DNA from 2 places in the Rhizobium sp. IBUN genome. Region 2 is predicted to be linked to the other one. Evidence: riboswitches for the same ligand, from Rfam matches in the RefSeq annotation. Region 2 holds a riboswitch; the other holds the start of a gene.

Region 1 (10,134 bases), on a different contig from region 2:
GCAAATTTTTTCATTTTTTCGTTGACCTGAATTCTGGATTGTTAGGGCCGCCCTTTGCGGCCAATTGACCGCTCAAGGCATCCGCCCCCCAATCAGCTTATCCGCATGAGAGCCGGCCGAAGGCCGTGACAGCCAGAACTATTGCGATTGCTTTTTCACGGTTCGTTTCTCCCTTTAAAATGCTCTTCGAAAGCTTTGATGGTCCCGTAAGTCTCCACGACACGTGTTTGAACCTTGCGCATCATATCGGAGCCGCGTTCTGGCCATCCGTGGTGCTCGAACATGGCTGCGAAACCGCCGAATCTGGTTTTGGCGATGTGAGCGATGACCTGTGCGTCGCCTCCTGACGCATATCCGGACTTCAACGCTCTGTTTGGTTCACTAGTGGGTTTCATTATTCCAATCCTAACGACGGGACATCGATCCATGTCAGCGGCTGATTTCCGGGCTCCCTCTGGATTCCAAATCTCAGTCGGTTTCTTTGGTTAGGTCTGACCGTCGACGAACTTCCGTCTTGCTCCTTAGTCTGGGGCAATGGATAAATGGGATAAGCAAAAATGAATGGCTTGCTTGCTGATGCCAATTGCTTGCGGTTGGATGCCAAACTGCAGCCGAAATCCCTGCATCTGCTAATCCGGTATCGCGTCAAAGCGGCTGGCGCATGGAACCGGTCGCTACTCGGAAAGTACGAACACAGGCTTGCCACGTGGGCCCGCCGGAATTCTGACGAGCCTTTGCCAATCCAACAACAGCAAGCATGACCAAACGAGCTTGGCTGTGAAAGCCCAGCAGCCAAGCGATCTGCGAAGCTTCCCGATCGCGCACTCGCACAGCATAAACGACCTCAGGGCTCCCCCCGAGGTCGCTCGAAGTCTGTATTACAGGCTTCCAATATCATTCTTGAGCCAGCTGGATAGCATTGTCACTTTGTTGACGCGTCGCTTCAGGCCAAAAAACCTCGTGATCAGATCGAAGATCGAAGCCACTAGGCCAACCGCTAAGCGTGGTTGTGCCGTTCCGAGTGTCTTTTCATCGACGCCCGTCGTTCTAATTTTTCTCATAATGGATCGCGGCGTTCCAACCGCGCCTTCTTCAAGCATCGGAGATGATTGGTGGAGCTTGTCTCTTCGACAACTCCGAACCGCCAGTCCGACTAAGATCTCAGCTTGAAAAGGGACAGCTCTTAGAGCCTACAGAAGCAGGCGAAATCTCAACCGGCGGCGGAGCGCGAAATGATGAGTTCTGCCATTGCACGCCTCCTGTAGGTTGTGTCACCGAGCCTGAGATACCTGTTTCGCGGCCGTTTTGCAAGGTGGGCCTTTGTCGGAGGGCGGTATCATTGGTTGTTTACGGAGAGAGGGGACCGGCGAGAGGCGGGATCGCTTCGCCAGCGGAACATTGATCTGCTGCGATCTCGTGATGTTGCATGGCGGGTCGGTCAAAACGTCTAGAGCATTCAGTGAATAGTAGCGCGACCGGGCTCCGTTTCGGCCGGCACCACAATGCCAGCATAGTGGACGGGATTGTTCTTCGCGATCCCGAGGCATCGGCCGAAGGCGGATACAAAAACGTCAGATCCATCCGCATTATGTGATAGGTAGCGCCGGACAGTCGGATGTTGAGCGATAATGGCATCGCTGATCTGTCTAGCTAGTGCTGCCACGTCGTTAGGATGGACGCGGTCGAGATTGGTCTGGACCAGCAAGCTTCGCTCCGTTTCGTGTGGATCGAAACCGAACAACTCGGCGAGGGCACCGTCCGCGTACACGAGGTCGGCCCTTATGTCCCACGTGAACAAGCCAGGGTCAGGCATTCGTTCACCCGATACATCTGTGACGAACAAATGCTTTGCGTCCGGCACAAATGGTCCTCTGGTTGCTTCTGCTAGCATGCCAAGGGCCGCCGTTCTCAGCGTTTGGAATTGCTAATCCCTTCAGGTTTAATATCGCTATCTCCGAATGGTGCTGCGACCGCTGCCGCGATGGACTGCGCGATGGCCGTTTGGACATCCAGAATGCTCCGGCCCTTGATATCGGCGTTGTAGTCGCTCGACCACACGACCGCACCGTCCGCGCGGACTAGTCGCGCGATTGCTCGCAGAGCATCTCCCTCCAGACGGATGCTTCCCTGCAACCTGTATGTCGCAGTCGCTTCAGTGGCGTTTGGTTTCCCATCCTCGACGAGGACGACCAGCTTTTTGAACTTCACGAGATCGACGAGAATTTCACTATGTAGCCCGCTCAAGACCTTATCGGAGACCTTTGTTTCCTCATCGGTTGTAAAGCGCTCGACCAAAATCGTTGTCCTGTCAGCGCTTGTCCCTGCCTGTTTCAAAGCAGCATTATTCCGTTCGGCAAAAGATGCCATCGCCACGGCAGCAAGTATGATCAGTCCGGCGCCGATCATGATCCAACGTAGCAACCTGACGTCGCGCTTTGGCAACTCGGCTGTCGGCTGCTCGGTCGATGACGTGTCTGCGTGAGGGACTGTTTGCGCTTCGTCTTCAATCCTGACGCGACCATCACTGGCCCGCTTCGCGAAGTTTGGAACGTAACCGCCAGTCGGAATGGCAATCAGTACCTCATCCATTGAGCCGCTCTTGAGGTAGTAGCGCTCAAGCGCACGGCGAAGCTGCTGCGCTGCTATTCGCACGCAAGGATCATTCTGAGCATCGAATGACTGGTCACGTCCGAAAACGCTGGTCGCGATCGTGAATGCCTTCAGATAGGCGGCGCGTCCCTCAAGGGTCTCGTTCACGACGAACTTTAAGAACCTGCGCCCGCGATCCGCCAGAACGAAGTCCGGGCTCGACAGTATGCGGTCCAATTGTTCTCGCGCCTCGGCTGGAGAAGGTTGTGAATGCACGCTTTCGAATTGACTTCTCATCGGGTCCTCCGACAAGTACACAACTAGAGGTGATAAGCTTTACCAACTTATCGGCGTGCATTGACGTGACAATTAACTTTATCAATCGCACCCAAAAAAGTCGTGCAAATTTATGTGAAGGGGCAGGAGCGACAGCAAACAGAGCATACCGTAAATTACTTCCGCACCCGCTCATGGCTGTTGCACAGTCATAAAGTATTGGACCGCCATTGGGGAACGACCGGATGGGAATGGGCGGCGGCAGCGGGATCGGGCAATCTGGATTGCGTCGGCTGATGCTGAAGCTGCCAGCGCAACGCCCACTCCTTCAAAAACTGCCCGGATCTACCTCATGGCCACACTTTTGCGACCTGCTCGAAGCTTACGAGGAGGCTTGCGTTGCTCTGGAGTCCTTCCGGCATGACGGTGCTGACCGCTCCTTTATCTTGGAGTACGAGACGATGGTCGCTGAATTGGAGGCTGAGGTTATCCGCGACCTCGAGCGGGTTATCATGTGGCCTCGCAACTGAGGGGGCTGCATTATGGCTCGCTAAGGTCTGGCAACCAAGCCCGCCGTTGAAGGCGGCGATTGGAATAAAGCGGTGTCCATTGCGGTAACATACGCCTCTACCTCGGTGTTCTTACTTCGATGCCGAGACATGACAGTCCCCGTTTATCACCCGCCGCGCAGGCAAGTAGCTGACGCGCATCACGCAGCACGAGGAATTGGATGCTAGTCATCCCAATACGCGACGACGAGGGTAACGAGCGTAACTTCGCTTGTACCGCTCTAAGCTTCGAAGACGAATTTGTGGCCATAGTTTCTTGCGGAGTGACGTATCGCTTTCGGACTGCCGGAATAATGGGAATTGTTCCCGTCGACGGTTCTGAAGCGCGTGGGGACCTCAGGAGGGCATCGTGCGGTCCATAACGGCCAAAGGGACGCTTCGCTATTAGTACACGCGGGGCGATGGCCATACTAACCCGAGGCCGAAGAGGACAGCGTGCGCCCGGTTGGCGAATATGATGGTCAGTACGTCGAGGTTTTCACGGGCCTGTGTCCACAGGGCTTGCACAGTGTACATGGCGCTTCCGTCCGCCTGCAGATTGATGACTTTCCTGCCGGACATGCAATTGCTGCGCCTGTGGAGAGAGGTATCCCGCACCCAATGGCTCCTCCCGTCGTCATCAGGTAATCATGCGGGGCTGCGGCGGCAGATAGCTCGAAGAACCTACGCGCAGACGTGATCGCTTCATCGGCGACGATAGCATTGTCCGGGAGTTTCTGGGCGACCATGAGGAATGGGTTCGTTCGTTTGGCGACTTGAGGTGGGCACATGGTCATTATGTGGGAGCGGTGCGTGCGGTGCCGCTCCCGCGATTGTCTCAATAGATCGCCCGAAGATAGTTGATGCGATCAAAGGGATTTGCGCCCGTGCGAGCGCGAGCACGAGGCGGGACCGCAATGGGGCTGTGATGATCGAACGCGCTCTCCAAATCCCCGGCACCGCCGGATAGTCCGGGCAGGACCCGTCGCATAGCCTGGATCTGAGCGGAGGTAACCATACCTCGCAATTGGGCGATACCACCTTCAATCAGCGTTTCCTCGGTCGACGCTCCTGATTTTGCGAGTGCGACCTGCACGTTGGGTAATGCGGTTGCGGGGACCTCAAGCCGAAAACGCTCCATGGGCTCGCAGATGATCGTTTGCGCAGAAGTAAGAGCTGCGGCCAAAACGAGTGGTGTAAGCCCTCGGAAATCAGCCGCAGTGCTAGACGGCGAGTGATGTCGGACCGAAGTGAGCGCGACATGACAGTCGATTACCTGCCACCCATGAATGCCAGCCTTTAGGGTTTCGGATACCGTCTCCTCGATGGCTCGGTAAAACCCAGCCGGCATTTGTCCCACATCCACTTCCATCGCGAAACTATTGCCTGTCCCTTCCGGGCGTGGCTCGACCCGCAGCCCAATCGTTGCACGAAAGGGGTTCGGCTCCTTGAAGATGACTTCAAGTCCGCGTCCTGTCCCAATCGGCCGCTCGACAAGGATGACCGTACTTTCTTGAAACACCGCGCCAACTCCGTAGTCTGCAAATAACGTTGACTGAATGACTTCCTTCTGAACCTCGCCATAAAGCGACAGATACATTTCACTCGCATCTTCATTTGTGCGCAGGTTGATCAATGGATCCTGTTCCGACAGGTGTTGCAGGGCAACCCATAAAGCGCGGCTTTCCGACGGTCGTTGCGGTGTGACCTGGGTCTCCAGTGTCGGTGGTGCGAATTGCCCTTCGATATAAGAGCGACCGTCTGCTCCAACTTCATCCCCGATCCGCGCGTCGGCTAGTCCCCCAATCTTAGCGATCTGACCGGCGCGTACATATTTATGTCTATGCAGGTTTCCTTCGCCAAAAACCTGGATGCTCGTTACCTTAGCGTTGCCAGTTGGCAGTTGAAGATGTCCACGCGCGGCTACCGTGCCTGAAGTCAGGTTAAGGTAGGCGAGCTTCTCTCCGCCCCAACCGCGCTCGATTTTGAAGATGCTTCCCTTTACCGGGCCGTCAGGAGAAGGGGTTCTGCTGGGCAAAAGTGTCTCGATTGCTAAGAGGAGTTCCGACACACCGGTGCCGGTCATTGCTACCCCGCAGTACACCGGATGCATCAGGCCATTGGCGACCTGATCCGCCAGGGCTTTGGTAAGCCGCGCTGGCGTCAACCGCTCCGAAGCAGCAACGAAATCGCGAAGCAGGCAGTCGTCATTGACGGTGAGCATCTCGCAAAGGCCCGAAAAACCCGGATCGTGGCTGACATCGATTGATTTAGCGGTCGCAACGCGGGTTCCGATATCCCTCGCTTCCATCATCGCTATCGGCCGCACCGCCAATTGCTTGGCGATGTCTGCAACGACGTCGAGGTAACGCGCTCCCATCCGGTCGATCTTGTTAACAAAGACAAGGAACGGAATGCCAAGTCGCTGCAGGGCGCGTACCAGCACTCGCGTCTGAGCTTGTACGCCTTCGACGGCCGATACGACCACAATGGCCGCATCGAGCAACCGCAATATTCGCTCGACTTCGGCGATGAAATCTGGGTGACCGGGAGTGTCGATCAGGTTGACGTCCAGATCGTTGATCCGGAACGACACTACAGCCGAAGCGATGGTTATCCCGCGTTGTCGTTCTATGGCGAGGCTGTCTGTTTGGGTGTTGCCGCCATCGACACTGCCGAGTTTGGCGATTGCACCTGTATCGAAAAGGAGGCGTTCCGTAAGGCTAGTCTTGCCTGCATCCACATGAGCTAGGATGCCCAAATTTAATGTGCGCATGATCCATCAACTTCTCAAGATTTCGGGTTTGAACTTGTTGAGAAGTCACTCGGCGCATTGGGGCCTCCAGGATAGAGAGCTATCTGTATCTCAAGTTGGCGATACCCTTAGAACTTGTAGTGATGCTGAGAAATTTCGTCAAGCGAGAGGCTGTCGACGGTGGCCTCTTCAGCAGAAGCTCATCGTGGAAGGTCCGCAGTGTGTGGATCGTCAAGAAATGAGTAGCAAGCGGTGAGCTAACGAAGAGAGGCAGACCGATCGCAGGGATAGCGTCGGAGCGGCGAGTATATGAATGCTATGAGCCAAGCGCCAGCTCGACTCTGGAGTACCATTTCTGCGGCCGGGAAGTGGCAACTCAAAGACAATATGTTATTGAAAAGCCCGCTCAACGGAAGCCGTTGAAAGTAGACCTCTTGAAATGGAATTTCCCTGATCAAGGAGACCCAATGCCAAACCCTGTTCTGTTTTCCCCTTTCCGGGTTGCCGGGCTGGAGCTTGCGAACCGCATCGTCATCGCGCCCATGTGTCAATACTCAGCGGAGAATGGATGCACTACTGACTGGCACCTTATCCACTTGGGGCAGCTTGCGCTCTCCGGCGCGGGTTTGCTGACCATCGAGGCTACCGCTGTAGTGCCAGAAGGGCGGATCACATTCGCGGATGTCGGTCTCTACGATGACGCAAGCGAAGCTGCCCTAGCTCGGACGCTGGATGGAGTGCGCCGATATTCGGATGTGCCGATTGCTATTCAGCTTGCCCACGCCGGTCGCAAGGCGTCGACAGATATCCCATGGCTGGGAGGCAAGCAGATCCCGCCAAGCTACGATAATGGTTGGCAAACTGAAGCGCCTTCTGGCGTGGCATTCCTTCCGGAGTACGTGCCGCCTACAGCGCTCGATCAGGAGGGACTAAAGCGTGTTCGCGACGCATTCGCCGCGTCGGCAAAACGTGCTGCCAGTATCGGCATCGACGCTGTCCAGATCCACGGTGCGCATGGCTATCTTCTGCATCAATTCCTTTCACCGTTGTCCAATCGGCGAACCGACGACTATGGCGGGTCGATCGAAAATCGAATGCGCTTTCCTCTGGAAGTCTTCGACGCCGTTAGGACTGCATTTCCGGCGGGCAGGCCCGTGACGATGAGGGTTTCGGCGACGGATTGGGTCGAGGGGGGGCTGGAACTGGCGGAGGTGATCGTCTTTGCAAAGGAGCTTGAGGCGAGGGGATGCGACGCGATCCACGTATCGAGCGGCGGGCTGGATGCCAAGCAGGCCATTCCCGTGGGACCAAGCTATCAGGTCCCACTTGCGCGGGCCATCAAGAATGAAATCAAGATCCCAGTCGTGGCGGTTGGCTTGATAACTGAGCCTGTGCAAGCTGAGGCGATCGTAGCCACCGGTGACGCGGATCTGGTCGCAATTGCACGGGCCGCACTCTACGACCCTCGTTGGCCTTGGCATGCAGCCGCAGCGCTGGGAGGTCAGGTATCCGCGCCTCCGCAATATCTACGGTCGCAACCTTCACAGTACAAAAATCTATTCCGACCCTAAGGTTTCTACTCCGGAGTGCGGAAGGGAGTGTTCGGCAGTTTATCGCGACGTTCTCTTGCGAACTGATGCAGTGAATGTCTATGTTACGCATGTTCTCAGGGCGGGGCGTAATTCCCCACCGGCGGTATCGAGGCAACTCGGAGCCCGCGAGCGCCTTCGCAAAAGCGAAGGGTCAGCAGATCCGGTGAGATGCCGGAGCCGACGGTCATAGTCCGGATGGAAGAGAGCAACGCAGGGGTCGTCGTGTTTGGCGACGACTTGTATGCTTGTTCGCCCAAGGGAAAATTGCGGCTGTTAAAGGCCATGCTCGCCGCTCACCGCGGCAACCCTTGAAAGGCAGAAGAGAATGGCAATTTCCAAGATTGATGATGCGATCGCCGCGATTGCGCGTGGCGAGATCGTCGTTGTTGTCGATGACCGCGACCGTGAAAACGAAGGGGATCTCGTGATTGCCTCCCAAGCAATCACTCCTCAATCGATCGCGTTCATGATGAATTACGCACGTGGCCTCATCTGCGTCGCGATGGAAGGCGAAAGGCTCGACGAGCTCGATATTCCCCTGATGGTTCCGCGTAATACCGAAGTGCTCAAAACGGCGTTCACCGTGTCCGTGGACTATATCCCAGAAACAACAACCGGGATTTCTGCTGCCGATCGCGCAGCGACCGTTCGGGCCCTCGTCACTGACGGTTCTCGTCCCGAGGATTTTGCGCGTCCAGGACATATCTTCCCGCTGAGAGCCCATCCAAACGGCGTTCTCTCTCGTCCAGGCCACACGGAAGCGGCGGTTGACCTTGCCCGGCTTGCTCGTCTTTCACCATCCGGAGTGATCTGCGAAGTGGCAAACGACGACGGAACGATGGCTCGGCTACCCGAGCTGGAAATGTTTGCTGAAAAGCACGGTCTTCATCTAATCACGATCGAAGATCTCATCGCGTATAGAACGATCAGCCTGTCTTCCAAGGCGGCATGATTTTCGGAACTGCAGGCGCGATTTCCTGTGGGGAATCGCGCCGAAGCTTAAGATGGACGTCAGTCGACCGGCGGGTAGCAAAGTTCGGCTGCGTGCGCCATGTCCGCCATCGGATAGCTTTTTACGGGATGCTTCCGTTCCCTTTGGCCTTTAGGCGGCTAAAAACACCCAAGTCTCGCACTGCCGCGGCTCCTAAGGCTAAAACATCCAAGGGTGGGTCGGTCGCCGACACGTTTTCGGCCCCAGCGTTAGACATCGATGGCGAAATAACTGAGCTCAGATCTCAGTTGGCTCAAAAGCGGACCAAGTGATTTCGGTGTGGCCGGACCAGCATCCGACACGAGCTTGTTGTCGTCGTCTGAAAGATAAAGCCCCTTAGCGCCCGCTGCAGCAGCCCTTGCCGTAGCTTTCCGTTGCTGTCGACTTCCGCAGAGAAAATCAGGGTGTCGGATTCTTTTGAACTATCTGCTCAAGACTCAAGCTTTACCGCCGCTCATGTTCACTCTATGTTCTGTTTCGACATAGCGAGGTGGACGCGCAGTGAGAATCGATATCCGATTGCATCGAGATAAAATGCGCTTAGCGCAAACAAAGCTGGCTTCGTTGGCCGACGACCATCCTTTGCGGGAGAAATATTACCTCTGGATACAAGAACTCGATGACCTGATGGCCGGAAGCGAGTCCAGTTTCTATGAAAGTGACTCTCGGAAGCATAACGGCGTCGTTCAAGCCCAACCGAGGGGAGTGGATGATTGTGATGAAGTCCTTGGTGAAGAAATAGATCGAAGGGGAATCAGTTTGCCTGTCGGCCCGGGAGTTGCTTGCAATGACAAGCGCCCAGTTCATTCTAGGCAGGCAGACCGGTTGAAATGCTCGGCGGGCGTTGACGCGCGAAGAAAAGAACTAATGGCCGAAAACCAATGGCTTCGTGACATGCTTGGGCGATATGGCAATTCGGTCGACGACGGGCGAAGGCAGCGCGCCGCATCCCCTTGCGGGGGGCAGCCAGCAAACGATGCCTCTGACCGGCCAGTTGTCGCGCTTCTCGATAAGCCACTATCGAATAAACGTTGAGTGCTCTACCATACAAAGCTCCAAGAGGCTTCGGTTGACGGAGATGACTTTGGAAAAGGGCAAAACCTACCACATCAATGGCGAAGGCACGAAGCGACAGGAGGCAACCCTACGTCAACGCCTTCGGCTCAAGTGGCTGCCTTTTGGAGACGGCGCCAAACCCGAGGCGATTGATCAATACGAGCGGTTTCTTGCTCTGGCGGATGATGAACAGCGCGTGTTTATCGCGACGCTCGACGCCGATGAAGCCGAACTTTACATCGCATTGATGGCCGCCAGGGCGACGTATGTCGATCCCACCGATCGGAAAGATGGAAGCATTACGGAAGCCAAGGTTAAGGCCCATCC
Region 2 (10,134 bases):
GGATTTCCATGAAACAGCATTCTTTCGGCCACCTGCCCCATACCGTCACGAACATAGGCTTCGGCGCATGGCAGATCGGCGGCGCCTGGGGCGATGTGAGCGAAGCAGACGGCCGCGACGCGTTGAATGCGGCGCTCGACGCCGGTATGACCTTCATCGATACCGCCGACGTGTACGGCGACGGCCGGTCGGAAAAGATCATCGCCGACGTCCTCGCGAGCCGTGGCGGCGAACGCCCGATGGTCGCGACCAAGGCAGGTCGACGGCTCAACCCGCATGTCGCCGATGGTTACACCAAAGCCAACCTTGAAGGCTTCATCGATCGTAGCCTGAAGAACCTGAGGGTCGACAGCCTCGATCTCGTACAATTACATTGCCCCCCGACCGAAGTGCTTTATCGGCAGGAGGTCTTCGAGGGCCTGAACGAATTGCAGAAAGCTGGCAAGATCATGGGCTACGGCGTCAGCGTCGAGAAGGTCGAGGAAGCGCTGAAGGCAATCGAATATCCTGGCGTCGTCAGCATCCAGATCATCTACAACATCTTCCGCCAGCGGCCCGATCACCTGTTCTTCCAGGAGGCTCGACGGAAGAACATCGCCGTCATCGCCCGCGTGCCGCTCGCAAGCGGGCTGCTGTCAGGGAAGATCACCCGCGAGACGAAATTTGCGAGCGACGATCACCGGAATTTCAATCGTCACGGCGAGGCTTTCGATGTCGGCGAGACTTTCGCTGGCGTTCCCTTCGAGGTCGGTCTCCAGGCCGTGGAGGAAGTGCGCAAGTTCGTGCCATCGGGTACGACCATGGCGGCATTCGCGCTGCGCTGGATCCTTATGAGCGACGCGGTCACCGTCGTCATTCCCGGCGCGCGCAACGCCGAACAGGCGCGCGCGAACGCCGCGGCAGCGAGCCTCGCGCCGCTCTCACACGAAGTGATGGAGGCCACGCGCGAGATCTACGACCGACTGGTCGCCCCTTACGTCCACCAGCGCTGGTAAGGCAGGCATTGCAAGAAAAATGGCCGGGCATAGACCCGGCCACTCTGTTTCATGGCTCAGTCGATCTCAGTTCGTACCGACGAGGTTGACCTCGAAGAACAGAGTTTCACCTGAGGAATCATCCACGCCATCATTGTCCGTGACGGCATAGGCCTTGCGGGAGGCGTCGAAGGCGAAACCTTCCAGTTTGTCGAGGACGTAGCCGTTGGTGGCAGTCTTCAGCTCCGGAAGGAAGTCGTGGGCTTCCGTTTTCCTGACGAGCGGCAACTGGCCTCCAAGCTTGGCGGGCTTCAGATCCGATACCGCGACCTTGTAGAGCTTCTTCAGCTTGGCTGCGTCACCGACGAGGTTGTCGCGTTCGATAATGTAGATGCTGTCGCCTTGAGCCGAAATCTCGGACAGACCAACCCAACCGGCTTCGGACTTGTCCAAGGGATAGCGGACGGCGCCCCACTCCTTGCTCTTGGGATTGTAAGAGACGAGCTTCACGAAACCCTTCTCGTCATCCTTCCATTCGCGCTGAACAGCCATCCAAAGGGTCGTATCGTCGCCGGAACCGATGATCGTCACGCCTTCGAAGCCGTAGCGGATTTCGTTGGCGGTCAGTTCGCTCGGCAGAGCGATTTCTTCCTTGATCTCGCCCTTCGGATTTACGTGGTACAGCGCGTGCGGCACGAGCTTCTCGCTGTTGCCTTCCGAGGCCAGCCAGAACCAGCCCTTCTCGTCAACGGCGATACCCTCGATATCGAGCTTCTGGGCCGGCTGGCCATCGCGCTTGACGGTTAGCGTTTCGGTGATGACGGCCGGTTTCTTGGTGGCGTCGATGGTGTAGATCGTCGGCTGCATGCCGAGAACGCTGTCGTTGACAGCAAACAGCTGGCCCGGCTTTTCCGGAACGGCGGCAAGACCTGAAAGTGCTGCAAAGCCGACCGGATTGCCCTGCTTCTCCGCCGCGACGATCTGCGGATAGGCCATTTCGCCTTCGGCAAGTTGATAGATCATTACGTGGGATCGCGGTCCGCCATCCTTGCCGAGATCGACTTCGTTGGCGGTAGCAAACAGATTGCGCGACGGGACGGCCACGCCACCCTCGGGCGAGACGCCGGACGGAAGGATCTGGACGAGTTGCGGTTCTGCGCCGGCATCCTTGTAGACGCCGACGACCGAAGCGCGCTCCGAAAGCAGGAAGATGTACTTCTGGCCGCCGAAGGTCGCGACCTCCAAGCCTTCCGGCTCAACACCCTTGGCGGAAGAGCGCTTGTCCGGATAGTGGCCGATATTGGCGACCGCGCGTTCGAACGAGGCGCCCGATTCGTAAAGCACCTTTCCGGTTTTGTCGAAGATCGTGAAGCCGCGTGAGCCGCCTTGATAGTCGCCTTCGTTCGCAACGACCAGACGGTCGTTGTCCAGCCACTTCAGGGCGTCGGGCTCGCGCAACACGCCCTTGAGTTCGCCGGTGAACTTCAGCACGCCGTCGCGCTTGGTATCGATACCGGCGAGATCGACGCTACCCGCAGGGAAGTGCGCCTTCACCGTTGCGGTCGCCGCGTCGATAATGACGATCTCGTTGTTTTCCTGCAGGGTCAGGGCGATCTCGTTCTGGTCGTTGAAGGAGACGAATTCCGGCTCCGGATCTTCGGGTGCGATGCCCGCCAGTCCAGTCAGCGTCACGTGATTGATCGAACCACAATCGACCGCGCCGTTCTTGACCTGGAACACGACGAGATCGCCTGCCGGCATCTGTGGAATCCTGCCGTCGTTCACCTCTTCGTCGCGCTCGTTTTCGATCGCGATCGCGCCGAGCGTCTTATCCTTGTTGAGTGCGATCGAATCCGGCTGGCCGCCGAGATCGCAGGTGTTCTCAATTTTCTTGGTGGCAACGTCGACTACCGCGAGACGGCCGGAAGGCTTTGCCTTGCTCTCCGACGTATTGACGGCAACGAGCGCCTTGCCGGCGGTTGATGTCACTGACGTCGGCTCGCCGTCCATCATCAGCGCGCCCCCCGCCTTTGGAGCCTTGGCGTCTGAGATATCGACAAAGCCAATCGCTCCGAGCGGGCTGTCGCTATAGATGAGCGTCATCCCGTCGTCGGTCGCCGTGATGATTTCCGCCGAAGTGGCCGAAAGCTTGTCTTTCTCCTGCGGCAGGTTGGACGCCACCGGAAAGGTTGCGATACGATTGAAAACGGGCTCTGCGGCGGCCGGAAATGCACCCGCCGCCAGGAGCGCCGCAACGAGCACCGTCTTGCGCGATACAGTTGTCATGAAATCCCCCATGAGTTCAAACACGGTTTTTTGGGGGATGGGCATGACACCGGGATGACACCGATGTGATATTCTGACCGCGCTAACGGGTCTCCCGCTCCTTCTTCATTTCGTTCCGCATAATGAAGAGTGATGCCCCAAGGATCAGCAAGGCTCCCAACCACAAATAGCCGGTCGGCGCATAGCCGAAGACCAGCCAGCCGGCGAACACGTTGAGCGGCAGCTTGAGATCGTCGAAGGGCTGGATGTAAGCGGCATCGGCTGCCGAATAGGCCAACGTCAGGAAATACTGTGCCATCACGGTCAGGAGGCCCGCCGCAACGAAAAGTAGGAGTGTCAACCCGGTCGGAATTTCGAAGCCGGCTGCTAGCGCCAATCCGCCGTTGATGGGCGTAAGGAGCGCGAGCAGCCAGACAGTGATGGTCTCCGGTCGCTCGACCCCGGTAAGGCTCTTGGTGATCAACGAAGAGGCGCCCCAGAGAAGGGCCGAGAGGATCGGCAGGAACGCCGCCCAACTGAAGCTGTCCGACCAGGGCTGCAGGATGATCATCGCCCCCAGGAAACCGGTTGCGGTCGCGGCCCATCGCGCAGAGCCGATATATTCACCAAGGAAGATGCGTGCGCCCATGATGATAAAGAACGGAGACGTCATTACCAGCGCAATCGCCTGCCAGATGGGCACTTGCGCGAGCCCCGCGACCCAGGTCGTTACCCCAAAGGCCGCCAAGGCGACCCGTACAACATGACGCCAGGGATAGCGCGTTCTCATTGCCCCAAGACCGGCGCGCAAGAGAAAGGGCAGCGAGAAGACCAGGGCAAACGTATATTGCCAGAAGGCTGCCGAGGCCGAGGCGAAAGCGAGCTTCATCGTCAGCCATTGCGTGACGATATTGAGGATAGAGAAGGCGATGCCCGCGGCAATCATCCAGGCAGCACCGACCATTGCTCGCGAAGCAGAAAATGTAGGGGAAGTCTGATTCATGTCTTTCTTTCCGAAACCAACACAAATCAGGACGCATGAGCGCGATACCGCAGCGAGGGCAGAATCCACCCTCGCCTGCTCCGCTCATTCTCTTTCATCCGGACTGTAACCGTCGGCTCCGGAATTGCACCGGATCTGCTGACCCTCTTGGCACACGACCAAAAGGCGCTCCCGGGCTGGGGCCGAGGCCCTTACCGGCGGTGGGGACTTTCACCCCGCCCTGAGAACGCGCATTTCGTATGACATGCCGCGCGTGCCGACAAGGCCGCGAAATGCAAAAAGGGTTCGGCCGCGGCCGAACCCCTTCGAAACTTGTACCGCCGGTCTCGTTGCCCGGCCGCCAAGTAAATTCATATCAGCCGTTGACAGCGTCCTTCAGGCCCTTGCCAGGCGTGAACTTCGGCACGTTGCGAGCCGGAATATCGACTTCTGCGCCGGTGGACGGGTTGCGGCCCTTCGTGGCTGCGCGATGGGAGACAGTGAAGCTACCAAAACCAGCGAGGCGAACGTCGCCCTTGCCCTTCAGTTCAGCCTGGACGACTTCGAAAACAGCATCAACCGCGGAAGCAGCGTCGGTCTTCGAGAGTCCTGCCTTTTCGGCAACTGCGGACACGAGTTCATTCTTGTTCATGTTTCCACCCCTTTCTAAATGGTTCGAAACGACTCAAATCTATAAGCCAGGCGCAGAATAGAGTTCATCAGGCCCGCCGCACCCCAAAGAGCCTGCAAATCAAGGAAATGCAAGCACCCGTGTGCCAATTTCACAAAAAAAGGCTGGCGAAAACGCCAGCCTTTTCAGGGTTTTTAAGCAATTGGGCACGAATGTGGCAAACAAAGCTCAGTGAGCTATGGTTGCACCCGTTTCGTCGAGCCCTTCGACCGTTGCGATGACGGGCGTTTCCACCGTGCCATCCCACTCGATTGCTTCCGGTCTGCGGACCAGCGCATGCTTGATCACCTCGCCCATGCGGGACACTGGGATGATCTCCATGTTGTTCTTCACGTTATCCGGAATCTCCGCCAGATCCTTGGCATTTTCTTCCGGAATCAGCACCTTCTTGATGCCACCGCGAAGCGCTGCGAGCAGCTTTTCCTTGAGGCCGCCGATCGACAGAACACGACCGCGAAGGGTGATCTCACCCGTCATGGCGACATTCTTGTCGACCGGGATGCCGGTCATGATCGAGACAATCGCGGTTGCCATGGCAACACCGGCCGACGGACCATCCTTCGGCGTCGCACCTTCCGGTACGTGCACGTGGATGTCGCTCTTATCGAAGCGCGGCGGCTCGATGCCGAAATCGACGGCGCGCGAGCGGACATAGGATGCCGCTGCGGAAATCGATTCCTTCATGACTTCCTTCAGGTTGCCGGTCACGGTCATGCGACCCTTGCCCGGCATCATAACGCCTTCGATCGTCAGCAGTTCGCCGCCGACTTCCGTCCAGGCCAGGCCCGTTACCACGCCGACCTGATCTTCGCGCTCTGCTTCGCCGTGGCGGAAGCGCGGAACGCCCAGATAGTCGTCGATGTTTTCGGCCGTCACATGCACGGACTTCGTCTTGCCCTTGATGATCTCGGTGACCGCCTTGCGGGCGAGCTTCATCAACTCGCGTTCGAAGTTACGAACACCGGCTTCACGGGTGTACTGCTGGCTGATCGCCATCAGGGCATCGTCGCTGACCGAGAATTCATTCGGCTGCAGCGCATGTTCCTTGATAGCCTTCGGCAGCAGGTGCCGCTTGGCGATTTCGCGCTTTTCGTCTTCGGTGTAACCAGCGATACGGATGACTTCCATGCGGTCCATCAGGGGCGCAGGGATGTTCAGCGTGTTCGCCGTCGTGATGAACATCACGTCCGACAGATCGTATTCGACTTCCAGGTAGTGATCCATGAAGGTCGAGTTCTGAGCCGGATCTAGCACCTCGAGTAGAGCCGACGACGGATCGCCACGGAAATCCTGGCCCATCTTGTCGATTTCATCGAGCAGGAAGAGCGGGTTGGACTTCTTCGCCTTCTTCATCGACTGGATGACCTTGCCGGGCATCGAGCCAATGTAGGTGCGTCGGTGACCGCGAATTTCAGCTTCGTCACGAACGCCACCGAGAGCCATGCGGACATACTCACGGCCGGTCGCCTTGGCGATCGACTGGGCGAGCGAGGTCTTGCCAACGCCCGGAGGGCCGACGAGGCACAGGATCGGACCCTTGATCTTGGTCGCGCGAGCCTGAACAGCCAGGTACTCGACGATGCGTTCCTTGACCTTGTCGAGACCGAAGTGATCGGCTTCGAGGATCTTCTCGGCGTTGTTGAGGTCCGTCTTGATCTTCGACTTCTTGCCCCACGGAATGCCGAGCAGCCAGTCGAGGTAATTGCGGACAACGGTCGCTTCGGCCGACATCGGGCTCATCTGCCGCAGCTTCTTCAGCTCGGCATCGGCCTTTTCACGGGCTTCCTTCGACAGCTTCGTCTTGGAGATTCGCTCTTCCAGTTCGGCCATCTCGTCGCGGCCTTCCTCGCCGTCGCCGAGCTCCTTCTGGATCGCCTTCATCTGTTCGTTCAGGTAATACTCGCGCTGGGTCTTCTCCATCTGGCGCTTGACGCGCGAGCGGATGCGCTTTTCGACCTGAAGGACCGAGATCTCACCTTCCATGAAACCGAGCGCCTTTTCGAGGCGAGCCTTGACGCTGGTGGTTTCCAGCATCTCCTGCTTCTCAGTGATCTTGATCGACAGGTGCGAAGCAACCGTGTCGGCGAGCTTCGAATAGTCGTCGATCTGGCTGGCAGCGCCAACGACCTCAGGAGAGATCTTCTTGTTGAGCTTTACGTAGCTCTCGAACTCGGAAACGACCGAGCGGCTGAGCGCTTCAAGCTCGACCGGATCGTCATGTGGCTCTTCGAGAACGTGACCAAGGGCTTCGTAAAAGTCCTCACGATCCGTGTAAGCGTCGATCTCGGCGCGCGCGCGACCTTCGACCAGAACCTTGACTGTGCCATCAGGCAGCTTCAGCAGCTGCAATACGTTGGCGACCGTACCGACATTGTGAATGGCAGATGGTTCCGGATCGTCATCGCTCGCATTGATCTGCGTGACGAGCATGATCTGCTTGTCCGATCCCATGACCTCCTCGAGCGCACGGATCGATTTCTCTCGGCCGACAAACAACGGCACGATCATATGCGGGAAGACGACGATGTCGCGCAGGGGCAAAACCGGATATGCTGTGCTCGCAACTGACGTTTTCTTCGTCATTTTATTTCCTTTCCATCGTCCCGTTTCCGGGCTCTTCTGGCGCGGCCACTAGAACCGGGCCGCACTCCACTTGAGACAACAAGTGGAGGTTCTGATTATGCTTTTCAAGCTGCGCCATGGCCGGTGTCCCCCTGGACATGACAGCTATGCTACAACGGAATACCTTCATTCTGGAGCGCCGTGCCAAGTCAGCGGCTACCACTTCCGAAGCGGCTAAAACACAAGACCTAAAACACACCAACGGAATCATTCCATAATTGCCAAGGGCGGGGGAATCCGCAACGGCAACAGAGGTGGTTTCAGACCTCTTTAGCAAGATTTATCAGGGTCGTGCACTGGTTTTGAAATAGAAAGGGGCCTGCCGACGGCAAGCCCCTCAAATTCACAGTTCGTATCGTAAAGATATCTCTAAGGTCACGCGGAAGCGTTGGCCTTCTCATCTTGACGATCGGCGTAGATGTAAAGCGGACGGGCGGAGCCGCGCGCCACTTCCTCGGAGATGACGACTTCGCGTACGCCTTCCAGCGCCGGCAGTTCGAACATCGTGTCGAGAAGGATCTTTTCCATGATCGAACGAAGGCCGCGGGCACCAGTCTTGCGAATGATCGCCTTGCGGGCGATCTCGCGAAGAGCGTCCTCGTGGAAGGTGAGTTCCACGTCTTCCATCTCGAACAGTCGCTGGTACTGCTTGATCAGCGCGTTCTTCGGCTCCGACAGGATCTGGATCAGCGCATCCTCGTCGAGATCCTCGAGCGTCGCCAGGACCGGCAGACGGCCGATGAATTCCGGGATGAGGCCGAACTTGACCAGATCTTCCGGCTCCAGTTCGCGCAAGACTTCGCCGACACGACGGTCGTCCGGGGCCTTAACCGTTGCACCGAAGCCGATCGAGGTCTTCTCGCCGCGAGCGGAAATGATCTTGTCAAGACCGGCGAATGCGCCACCGCAGATGAACAGGATGTTCGTGGTGTCGACCTGCAGGAATTCCTGCTGCGGATGCTTGCGGCCGCCCTGCGGGGGCACCGAGGCAACCGTGCCTTCCATGATCTTCAGAAGCGCCTGCTGCACGCCCTCGCCCGACACGTCGCGGGTGATCGACGGGTTGTCGGACTTGCGGGAGATCTTGTCGACTTCGTCGATGTAGACGATGCCGCGCTGGGCGCGCTCGACATTGTAGTCGGCAGCCTGCAGCAGCTTCAGGATGATGTTTTCGACATCCTCACCGACATAGCCGGCTTCCGTCAGCGTCGTCGCATCGGCCATCGTGAAGGGAACGTCGATGATGCGAGCGAGCGTCTGTGCAAGATAGGTCTTGCCGCAACCGGTCGGTCCGACCAGCATGATGTTCGACTTCGCCAACTCGACTTCGCCGTTCTTGGAGGCGTGTGCGAGGCGCTTGTAGTGGTTGTGAACGGCAACCGACAGGATCTTCTTCGCCTGACGCTGGCCGATGACATATTCATCGAGGACCTTGATGATGTCCTGGGGCGTGGGAACGCCGTCACGGGACTTGACCATCGAGGATTTGTTTTCCTCGCGGATGATGTCCATGCACAATTCGACGCATTCATCGCAGATGAAAACGGTCGGTCCGGCGATAAGCTTCCGGACTTCGTGCTGGCTCTTTCCGCAGAACGAACAATAGAGGGTGTTTTTGGAGTCGCCGCCGTTGCTGCCGCTGACCTTGCTCATATCACTTTCCTTCCAGCACGCCGCATTTCAAGGTGAAATAACGGTCCACTCATTGGCCTGCTCCACGCTTGGAGCCCCAGCCGGCCAAGGCCGTTTAAGGGGTACGAACCGGTCCAAACTATGCTGTCCTGGCTCCGGCGGCAACGAACTCCCCTTCGACTGCCGATGCTATGTCATAAAAATTCAACATAGCATTAATACTTGAGATTGCCGCACCCGCCACCGGGTTTCTTCCCTTGTTCGATCACAAATGAGATAGAACTGTGGCGGATACAACACCATCCCTACTTCTCACTAGGCGGCATCACCTTCCATCTCGACGCGAGATGTCAGGACCTTGTCGATGACACCCCAGGTCTGGGCCTCGTCCGCATCCATGAAGTGGTCACGGTCAAGGGTCTTTTCAACTTCCTCATAGGTGCGGCCTGTATGCTTGACGTAAACTTCGTTCAGGCGGCGCTTCATCTTCAGAATATCGCGGGCGTGACGCTCGATGTCAGATGCCTGGCCCTGGAAGCCGCCCGATGGCTGATGCACCATGATGCGGGAATTCGGGGTGGCAAAACGCATGTCCTTGTGGCCGGCAGCAAGCAGCAGCGAGCCCATGGACGCAGCCTGGCCGATGCAGAGCGTCGAGACAGCTGGCTTGATGAACTGCATCGTGTCGTAGATCGCCATGCCGGCAGTCACAACGCCGCCTGGAGAATTGATGTAGAGCGCAATTTCCTTCTTCGGGTTTTCGGCCTCGAGGAAGAGGAGCTGGGCGCAAACGAGCGTCGCCATGTGATCCTCGACAGGCCCAGTCAGGAAGATGATGCGTTCCTTGAGCAGGCGCGAATAGATGTCGTAGGAGCGTTCACCGCGATTGGTCTGTTCCACGACCATCGGCACGAGGGCCATAGCGGTATCGACTGGGTTTCTCATGTGCGTCCTTTGTCAACGTCTGC

Evidence for each region. A riboswitch is a leader RNA that binds a small molecule or an ion and turns the genes downstream of it on or off. The one in region 2 is predicted to bind FMN.
Region 1: another riboswitch for FMN. It lies ahead of ribB (3,4-dihydroxy-2-butanone-4-phosphate synthase); the one in region 2 lies ahead of RHIBUN_RS0113390 (DMT family transporter).

Annotation. Positions count from the first base shown of each region.
Region 1 is NZ_AZNV01000050.1:23,737-33,870, forward strand. Features, by position in the region: gene RHIBUN_RS34915 (thermonuclease family protein) at 1-14, opposite strand, end outside; gene RHIBUN_RS34235 (PAS domain-containing protein) at 1,457-1,813, opposite strand; gene RHIBUN_RS0128850 (hypothetical protein) at 1,909-2,886, opposite strand; partial or broken gene RHIBUN_RS35895 (thiamine pyrophosphate-dependent enzyme) at 3,861-4,162, opposite strand; gene RHIBUN_RS0128865 (TetM/TetW/TetO/TetS family tetracycline resistance ribosomal protection protein) at 4,252-6,189, opposite strand; gene RHIBUN_RS0128870 (NADH:flavin oxidoreductase/NADH oxidase) at 6,636-7,739, shown strand; FMN riboswitch at 7,827-7,971, shown strand; gene ribB (3,4-dihydroxy-2-butanone-4-phosphate synthase) at 8,086-8,712, shown strand; gene RHIBUN_RS0128890 (hypothetical protein) at 9,821-10,134, shown strand, end outside.
Region 2 is NZ_AZNV01000012.1:45,940-56,073, reverse strand. Features, by position in the region: gene RHIBUN_RS0113400 (aldo/keto reductase) at 9-995, shown strand; gene RHIBUN_RS0113395 (esterase-like activity of phytase family protein) at 1,062-3,260, opposite strand; gene RHIBUN_RS0113390 (DMT family transporter) at 3,343-4,242, opposite strand; FMN riboswitch at 4,325-4,474, opposite strand; gene hupB (DNA-binding protein HupB) at 4,598-4,873, opposite strand; gene lon (endopeptidase La) at 5,081-7,495, opposite strand; gene clpX (ATP-dependent Clp protease ATP-binding subunit ClpX) at 7,910-9,187, opposite strand; gene clpP (ATP-dependent Clp endopeptidase proteolytic subunit ClpP) at 9,482-10,111, opposite strand.